One region of the Shewanella sp. POL2 genome, then DNA from elsewhere that is predicted to be linked to it. Evidence: predicted binding sites of a transcription regulator. Region 1 holds the regulator's gene; each other region holds the start of a gene.
What was found. Region 1 encodes sigma-54, which starts transcription at its own class of promoters, with help from an activator protein. Its sites were predicted from a motif close to GTTGGCACGNNNNTNGNNT; they were not measured.

Region 1 (3,289 bases):
ATAGTGACCAGCGCGAAGAAGCACTAGAGCAACTGCTAGAAGAGTTCCATATCACCCATATTCGTGACAGCCAAGGCATGTCCTTATCGGGCGGTGAACGTCGCCGCGTCGAAATTGCCCGCGCCTTAGCGGCCAACCCCAAGTTTATTCTGCTTGATGAGCCCTTTGCGGGCGTTGATCCGATCTCCGTTATCGATATCAAGAAAATTATCGAGCAGCTTAAGAGCCGAGGCCTTGGAGTACTTATCACTGACCACAATGTGCGCGAGACCTTAGACGTCTGTGAACATGCTTACATTGTGAGTCACGGTAATCTTATTGCCGAGGGCACACCCGCAGAGATCTTAGACAATCAGCAAGTTAGGGCTGTGTACTTAGGTGAACAATTCAGGCTATAGTTACTAAAACAAAGCTAATAAGCCTTGAATTTGAGAGCGCTAGGCTCCATCCATATGATATCAAGCGACCTAAACTCACAATAATAACCTAGGGATCAGCGGTAACATGAAAGCGTCACTCCAGCTCAAACTGGGTCAACAGTTAACCATGACGCCACAACTTCAGCAGGCCATTCGCCTGCTGCAACTGTCGTCATTGGAACTGCAACAAGAAATCCAGCAAGCCTTAGACTCTAATCCTCTTCTCGAGCTGGAAGAGGAGCAATTTGACGCGCCTAGCGAACGTAAGCAAGATATCGCCGATACCGACTTTAGCGAAACGACTGCCCAGCCACAGGAACAAGATAACTCCACCGTGGACATTGCCGAGTCGCTGACCAAAGAATCTCTGCCCGAAGAGTTACCCATGGATACCACTTGGGATGAAGTCTTTACCGCATCGCCAAACTCAGGTTCTGGCGCCAGCCGTGAAGATGACATGCCCTTCCAAGGGGAAACTAGCGAGGGGTTGTACGAACATTTAGAATGGCAAAAAAACCTCACACCCTTCTCTGAAACCGATTTAGCCATTGCCACCGCGATTATTGATGCCATTGACGATCAAGGTTATCTCACTCAAAGCACTGAAGATATCCTCGAAGCCATGGGCAATCCCGAGATTGAACTCGACGAAGTTGAAGCCGTGCTCAAGCGTATTCAACATTTCGACCCCGTTGGTGTCGCGGCAAGGGATTTAAGCGAATGTTTACTGATCCAGCTATCTCATTTTTCGCCTGATACCCCTCACATCGAAAACGCCCGCATGCTGATCAAAGATCATTTAGATCTGATCGCCGCTCGCGACTTTAGGCTGTTAATGCGTAAGACCAAACTGAAAGAAGACGAGTTAAGGGACAGTATTGCGCTGATCCAAACCTTAAATCCTCGCCCCGGTTTACTCATCACCCCTGTCGATGAAGAATATGTGATCCCCGATGTATCGGTGTCGAAGAAAAACGGCCGTTGGGTGGTCGAATTAAACCCTGACTGCATGCCAAAAATCAACGTAAATCAGCAATATGCAGCAATGGCCCGAAGTTCAAAAAATCAAGCTGATAGCCAATTTATTCGTGGCCATCTGCAAGAGGCTAAATGGTTTATCAAAAGCCTTGAAAGCCGCAACGAAACACTGCTCAAGGTGGCAAACTGCATAGTGCAATACCAACAGGGTTTCTTCGAATATGGCGAAGAAGCCATGAAACCTATGGTCCTTAACGATATCGCCGAAGCGGTAGAAATGCATGAGTCCACCATTTCACGGGTGACGACTCAAAAATACATGCATACCCCAAAAGGACTTTTTGAACTAAAATATTTCTTCTCAAGCCACGTCGGGACGGATGATGGCGGTGAGTGCTCATCCACAGCAATCAGAGCTTTCATTAAGAAACTGGTTGCAGCGGAAAACCAGAAAAAACCATTAAGCGACAGCAAGATGGCTCAACTTCTGGCAGAACAGGGAATTAACGTTGCGCGCAGAACCATTGCGAAGTACCGAGAAGCGATGCTTATTCCCCCTTCCAATCAGCGTAAAAGCTTATAGCCTATTGTGAGTATCGGAGGACGTTTCTATGCAAATAAACCTAAGTGGACACCATATCGAGATTACTGAATCGTTACGGGCATATGTTGAGGAAAAGTTTTCAAAACTTGAACGTCATTTCGAACAGATCAATAATGTGCACGTTGTGCTCAATGTTGAGAAAATGCAACAGATTGCCGAAGCGAGAATCAACCTCACCGGTGGTGAAGTCTTCGCGACTTCAGAGCATGCAGATATGTATGCTGCCATAGACGTCCTGATTGATAAACTTGATCGTCAGGTTATTAAACACAAAGAGAAGTTAACAAAACACTAGCAATGGAACTTCGTACCATACTGCGGCCGGAGTGCACAACCTGCGCCACTCCGGGCAGTAAGAAAAAGGTACTGGAACTCATCAGCGACTTAGCCGCTGCCCAGTACCCCACCCTCTCATCTCAAGAGATCTTCGAAAGCCTCGTGGCGCGCGAAAAGATGGGTAGCACAGGTATAGGTAACGGTATCGCCATTCCACATGGTCGATTAACCGATATAACACAACCCATAGCGATATTGATAAAATGTGAGGAGCCGATAGCCTTTGATGCTATCGATAAACAACCCGTCGATATTTTATTTGCACTACTCGTGCCTGCCGACCAATGTCAGCAGCACCTAAGTACCTTGTCATGCATGGCTGAAAAGCTCAGTGACAAGCAAATATTAAAACAATTGCGCAAGACGCATGATGAAACGGAACTCTATCAGGTAATCATTGGATGAAACTGGTCATAGTGTCAGGGCGTTCAGGCTCAGGCAAATCGGTCGCACTTAGAGTGCTTGAAGATCTCGGCTACTATTGTGTCGATAATTTGCCTTTGCCGTTGATTGGTAGTTTGCTTGAACAGCTCAAAGGCAGTAACGATCTCGTTGCTATCAGTGTTGACGTGCGCAATTTACCAGAGCAAGACAAAGTCCTGGTTAAACAGCTTGCCAGCCTGCCTACGGGCACTGAACTCACCAGCTTCTTCTTAAACTCCAGCGATAAAGTGTTGCTCAAACGCTACAGTGAAACGCGGCGCTTACATCCCTTATCGAAGAGCCGAGTGTCACTGCAAGAAGCCATCAAGCTTGAAGGCAAATTGCTCGAGCCGCTGTCACAGCAGATGGATCACTATATAGATACCTCGAATCTGAATATCTATGAACTCAGCGACCAAGTGCGGCAAATACTCCTTGGCAGTGTCGATAAGGAACTGGTGATCAACTTCGAGTCCTTCGGTTTTAAGCATGGTATGCCGACCGAAGCTGACTTTATGTTTGATGTGCG
Region 2 (3,289 bases), on a different contig from region 1:
TTTGCATCTGGAACGGACCTTCAGCATCTGCTGCAGGTGGAGATACTTTTTCAATGATCGTCTGGAACAGTGGCGTCATATCTTCACTGACGACATCCGGATCTAAAGTTGCAAAACCGTTTAATGCAGAAGCATAAACGATTGGGAAATCTAATTGCTCGTCGGTCGCACCTAAGTTATCGAACAGGTCGAATACTTGGTCGATAACCCAATCAGGGCGTGCACCTGGACGGTCAATCTTGTTGATAACAACGATTGGCTTTAAGCCTTGGGCGAACGCTTTCTTGGTTACGAAGCGAGTCTGTGGCATTGGACCGTCAACGGCGTCAACCAGCAGTAATACTGAGTCAACCATAGACAGAACGCGCTCAACCTCACCACCGAAGTCGGCGTGGCCTGGGGTGTCTACGATGTTGATGCGGTAGTCGTTCCACTTGATGGCAGTGTTCTTTGCCAGAATCGTGATTCCACGCTCCTTTTCAAGATCGTTGGAGTCCATCACCCGCTCAGTAGCTTCTCCCCGGGTCTCAAGGGTTCCTGATTGCGACAGCAGCTTGTCAACCAGGGTCGTTTTGCCATGGTCAACGTGCGCAATAATGGCGATGTTACGTAAATTCTCTAGCACAGATAAACCTCTTACCATCAAACAAAATTAGGGATATTACAATATTCGTTACAGCAATCTACGTTGAGTCGCCATAAAAAAGCGTGACATTCTACTCCAGAGCGGCCATATCGCACAGGATTATTTTTGAACACTTATAAAACTATTTTTTGGGGCCTATGCTAACGAATCAGTTATGGCGATAAGGCAAATAACCCAAATGCACCGTTAACGCGCAGACAATTGCCACGTTATCTCGAACTCAATACGACTAACCAGCTGAAATTACTATTTTTCACTGGAATGTCATTGCAGACTATGCGCTCAAGGCCGCCATAAGTATAGCGAATAACCCCAATTCGGCAGCCCCGTTTTTTCGTCCAAACACATCAGTATGCCAAACAGCTACCTAAGTATTTTCTCTATAGCCTAAATAAATGGCTTTAGACGCAGTTTCAATAAACTCTATTCCCACCTAAGAACAACAAGACTAATCAATTGATTTTTAATGATAAGCAATGAAAACAAGCCAAAATCATTATCAGAAAAACAGCTTAGCATCTCACTGTTTTGTGACATTATGGCGAGCACTGAAAACAGTGAGCTTACGCGGTTATCTAGACTTATTTATATGCTAAATTCATTCTGTTTTGCTGAGCCTAATGGATAGTAACAGGCTAACAACGAGTATGCTGCTCAGCTTGAATATGGATATGAATTAACCAAGCAAGCCGATGCTCATCGTCACTGCACTAAAATGGGGGGCGAATGGCGCGCACCAAAATGGATGAATGCACCAAAATGCCACATCAAAACGCACCAATAAAGTGCAACACAGAGTTAAAGATAGTGCAATAAAACACATATTCATTAATTATCAACAACTTAAATTGTTGGCATGGATATCGCTTTATAGCTAGTAAGTTTGGCTCAAGCACAACTTGAGTTAAAAGATTATAGAAGGGACATCCCTTTACCCTACCGGAGACTTGAGAATGTCAGTTGAATCAGTTTTAAAGCAACTTGAAGAATTAGAAGTTAAGTTTGTTGATTTACGTTTTACCGACACCAAAGGTAAAGAGCAGCACGTATCTATTCCAGCTCATCAGGTAGACGCTGACTTCTTCGAAGACGGTAAAATGTTTGACGGCTCGTCAATCGCTGGCTGGAAAGGCATTAACGAATCAGACATGGTACTGATGCCAGACCCAACTACGTTCGTACTGGATCCATTCACCGAAGAAACCACTGCACTGATCCGCTGTGACATTCTCGAGCCAGGCACTATGACTGGTTATGACCGCGACCCACGTTCTATCGCGAAAAAAGCGGAAGAATACTTACGCTCTACCGGTATCGCTGACACTGTATTAGTTGGACCAGAACCAGAATTCTTCCTGTTCGACGATGTTCGTTTCGGTACTGACATGTCTGGTTGTTTCGTGAAAATCGACGCTAAAGAAGCGGCATGGAACTCTGGCACTAGCTACGAAGGTGGCAACACTGGTCACCGTCCATTCGTGAAAGGCGGTTACTTCCCAGTTGCGCCTGTTGACTCATCACAAGACTTACGTAGCGCTATGTGTTTAGTGCTCGAAGAAATGGGTCAAGTAGTTGAAGCTCACCACCACGAAGTGGCGACTGCGGGTCAAAACGAAATCGCAACTCGCTTCAACACCCTGACTAAGAAAGCGGACGAAATCCAAATTCTGAAGTACGTAGTACACAACATGGCTCACGCCTACGGTAAGACTGCGACTTTCATGCCTAAGCCAATCGTTGGCGACAACGGTAGCGGCATGCACGTTCATCAATCTCTGGCGAAAGATGGCGTAAACCTGTTCGCAGGTGACAAATACGCAGGTTTAAGTGAAACCGCACTGTACTACATCGGTGGTATCATCAAGCACGCTCGCGCGCTGAACGCTTTCACTAACCCAAGCACTAACTCTTACAAGCGTTTAGTGCCACACTTCGAAGCACCAGTGATGTTAGCTTACTCAGCACGTAACCGCAGCGCTTCAATCCGTATTCCAGTGGTACCAAGCCCTAAAGGTCGTCGTATCGAAACTCGCTTCCCAGATCCACATGCAAACCCATACTTAGGTTTCGCAGCACTGCTGATGGCGGGTATCGACGGTATCCAAAACAAGATCCATCCAGGCGAAGCGATGGATAAAGACTTGTACGATCTGCCAGCAGAAGAAGCGGCTGAAATCCCACAAGTGGCAACTTCATTAGAAAACGCCCTTGAAAACTTACAAGCTGACCATGAGTTCTTAACTCGCGGTGGTGTATTTAGCGAAGATTTCATCCAATCTTACATTGCACTGAAATCTGCAGAAGCTGAGCGTGTAAGCCGTACAACTCACCCATTAGAGTTTGAAATGTACTACAGCCTGTAATGGCTAGATGCATGCCATTACTCACGGTATAAATGCATGCATAAAGTATCAAAGCCCCAACAGCTTTGCTGTTGGGGCTTTTTGTTTCTTGAAGGTATACACTACTTTCATGCTGATTCAATGACCAACACTTTTCTCTAAATGGCGACATAGCCAACCACTTATTTATCATCAAAAGAAAGCATACCAGCAGACACCACTGCAGTAACAACAATAGGGACAGATGTCGTTTAAGCCTGAGCTAAACGCGATATAAAACTAACTTATAGGCAGAGGAGTT
Region 3 (3,289 bases), on a different contig from region 1:
CGCTAAGTTGGAGTGTTTGCCCATAAAGAGCCCGGCGCCATAGAACAAACCAATTGCGACGCAGGAGGCATAGAGTACCCAAATAACAGGGCGCATCTCGCCTTGAACTTTGAGGGCGGGTTTGATGGCGGCGGTGACTAGGGCGAGCCAAATCAATAATCCAACGAGGAGTAAGATTTGCCATACTCGACCCAGATCTATGTATTCATATCCTTGATGGCCAAAGAGAAAGTTCATATCGAGATCAAAATACTGCTGTACCCCAATCCATTCGCCCGCCATTGAACCGAGCACAACCACCACTAAGGCTACCCAGAGTACGTTAACGCCTATTCGTTGATATTTGGGTTCATGGCCCGATAACGCAGGTGCAATATACAGCCCTGTACCTAACCAAGCAGTTGCGATCCAAAATACGGCTAATTGGGTGTGCCAAGTACGCGTTACTGAATAGGGAAGTATTTCCGCAATAGGTAAACCATAAAACTCTTGGCCTTCTACCGCATAGTGAGCGGTAATACCTCCGAGTAAAATTTGCAATAAAAAGAGACCTATCGCCGTAATGAAGTATTTGCCGACGGCTTTTTGTGAAGCGGTTGGTTTAGTGAAAAACAGCGGGTCTTGTTCCGACGGCTTAGGCAGACTTTCGTGCTTACCGCTGGCATGGTGCCATAGCAATCCACCAATACCCGCTATCAGGGTCACGATACTGAGTATCGACCAGACAATATTATCCGAGGTGGGAGTATTGCCTAATTGAGGATCGAACGGCCAGTTATTAGTGTATGTATAGGGTGCATCTGGGCGTTCAGTGATGGCAGCCCAAGCCCCCCAAAACAGGAACGCATTAAGTTGTTCACGGCGTGTAACATCGGGCACTGTGCCCTCTTTCATGGCGTATTGTTCGCGTAGTGAACTGAGTTTAGGGTCATCACCAAACAAGGATAAATAGTGTTGATTAACCGTGCGAATTGCTTCTACTCGTGTGGTCGATAGCCTAATAAGCTGAGTGCCATCGATCTGTTGTTCAACACTGTTATGGCGTAAATCATCCCTTAATGCTTGTTCAAGCCCCGCTTTTTCTTGGGAACCTAGTTGCTCGAAAGGCGTTTGATATTGTTGCTTGGCGCGCAGGTCGAGCCAAGCTTGGGCTTCTCTGTGTAACCAGTCTGCGGTCCAATCGGGGGCGACATAGGAGCCATGTCCCCAAATCGAACCGAGTTGATGGCCGCCCATTGATCGCCATACTAATTGACCTTGTTCTATATCATGTTCACTAAAGATAACTTGGCCATTCACATCGACAAATGCACTGGGAATGGGTGGTTTTTCTCGATAAATTTCACTGCCTACGCTCAGTAGTACAGTAAATGAGGCAATCAACACTAATAATAGTGCGATAGCGGTGAGTTTTTGTTTGCTCATAAATCCCCTTAATCCAACGTCATTTTGATACCTGTAATTTGCTATTGCGCAATATGTGCCAAGTATTTTTGTCATTGAAAATAAAGGAAAAAATTTAATTTAAATTATTAATAGTGTTTTTTTGATAGCAATAAAAATTGTCATAATGACATTAATTGTCTTTATGACAGCCATTGGTGGGCCAATGTTGATAACACAATGAACTATTCAATTTAATGTGCTCTTTCAAGGTATTGCGGCGATAAATATAGTTAGGTGTGTGTTTTTATCAATATGGTGTCTTTTTAGATGGTTACCGATATTTTTTTGATTAAAAATGGAAAGTTTGTGTCGGATTTATTTTTAAAGAACTTGATAAATATAAGCTTTATTTTGTTTATGCTTATGGTTTGATGTTCAGGTTGTATTTGTCTTTTTATGTGTTTTTATCTGAAAATTAGCCTAAAGTTACTGTTGATGATTATTTTAGTGTAGATGATTGAAATTTAATATTTAAAACTCCAATAATCTGCATTTTTTATGCTAGTATAGAAACACTGAAATTTTTAATTGAGTCATTTTTAATCTAGGTGTTTTTGCTATCGTTTAGCTGAGCCAGCAGCATTTAAGGAGGCATGTGTGGATGCAGATTCCATCAATAGTTTTTTTCTGATCGGTGCCTTACTTACTGCCGTGAGTGTTTTGCTTAGTCCCATGTCATCCCGTCTTGGGATTCCTATCTTATTAATTTTCCTCGCCGTAGGTATTCTTGCTGGTGAAGATGGTCCCGGCGGTATTCTCTTCGATGATTATTCAACCGCTTATCTTGTCAGTAACTTAGCCTTAGCCATTATTTTGCTCGATGGCGGTATGCGCACTCGGGTCGCGAGCTTCAGGGTCGCACTGTGGCCTGCGTTATCCTTGGCAACCTTTGGGGTGGCGATCACCACCAGTATCACAGGCATTATGGCTGCGTGGCTATTTGACTTACATTGGCTACAAGGTTTGCTTGTGGGAGCTATTGTCGGCTCTACCGATGCGGCGGCGGTATTCTCACTGTTAAAGGGACGCAGCCTTAATGAGCGGGTTGGAGCAACGCTGGAAATCGAATCGGGTAGTAACGACCCTATGGCGGTATTTTTAACTGTCACCTTGATTGCCATTCTCGGCAATGTCGATGCCGAGCTCTCTGCAAGCTTTATGCTGATTAGCTTTATTAAACAATTTGGGCTGGGAATTTTATTAGGCTTGGGTGGTGGCTGGCTGCTATGGAAATTGGTGAACTTAAGTCAACTAGCTGAAGGTCTATATTCGATTCTCGTGCTCAGTGGCGGCCTTATTATTTACGCTGCATCGAACAAGCTAGGTGGCAGTGGCATTCTGTCGATTTACTTAGTTGGCCTATTCCTCGGTAATAAGCCAACTCGTGGACGTCATGCGATATTAAACGTATTGGATGGAATGACTTGGGTGAGTCAAATCGGCATGTTTCTCGTCTTGGGACTACTCCTAACCCCCTCGGATCTATTAGATATTTGGCTGCCGGGCTTAGCACTGGCCTTTGGGATGATCCTGTTTGCCAGACCTTTAGCGGTATGGCTAAGTTTGCTGCCCTTTAAGAGTTTTAGCAGCCGTGACCGCTGGTTTATCTCTTGGGTCGGGCTTCGTGGTGCCGTGCCGATTATTTTAGCGGTATTCCCAATGATGGCTGGGCTTCCTGGGGCACAATTGTATTTTAACTTGGCCTTTTTTGTGGTGTTAGTCTCTCTGCTAGTCCAAGGGGCGTCACTCACTACGGCTGCACGCTTAGCAAAGGTAGAATTGCCCCCAAAGCCTTTGCCCGTTTCGCGTTCGGGGGTTGAAATTTACCCGAGCAGCGAATGGG

Region 2: glnA (glutamate--ammonia ligase) is a predicted target of sigma-54. The motif match lies at 1,497-1,515, and genes of this name have one in related genera.
Region 3: SHEWPOL2_RS03235 (nitric-oxide reductase large subunit) is a predicted target of sigma-54. The motif match lies at 1,470-1,488, and genes of this name have one in related genera.

The regions. Positions count from the first base shown of each region.
Region 1 covers NZ_AKZL01000133.1:3,069-6,357, forward strand. Annotated here, with positions in the region: gene lptB (LPS export ABC transporter ATP-binding protein) at 1-398, shown strand, start outside; gene SHEWPOL2_RS20870 (RNA polymerase factor sigma-54) at 505-1,980, shown strand; gene hpf (ribosome hibernation promoting factor) at 2,009-2,296, shown strand; gene ptsN (PTS IIA-like nitrogen regulatory protein PtsN) at 2,299-2,742, shown strand; gene rapZ (RNase adapter RapZ) at 2,739-3,289, shown strand, end outside.
Region 2 covers NZ_AKZL01000002.1:31,169-34,457, forward strand. Annotated here, with positions in the region: gene typA (translational GTPase TypA) at 1-625, opposite strand, end outside; gene glnA (glutamate--ammonia ligase) at 1,600-3,009, shown strand.
Region 3 covers NZ_AKZL01000008.1:4,051-7,339, forward strand. Annotated here, with positions in the region: gene SHEWPOL2_RS03235 (nitric-oxide reductase large subunit) at 1-1,425, opposite strand, end outside; gene SHEWPOL2_RS03240 (potassium/proton antiporter) at 2,044-3,289, shown strand, end outside.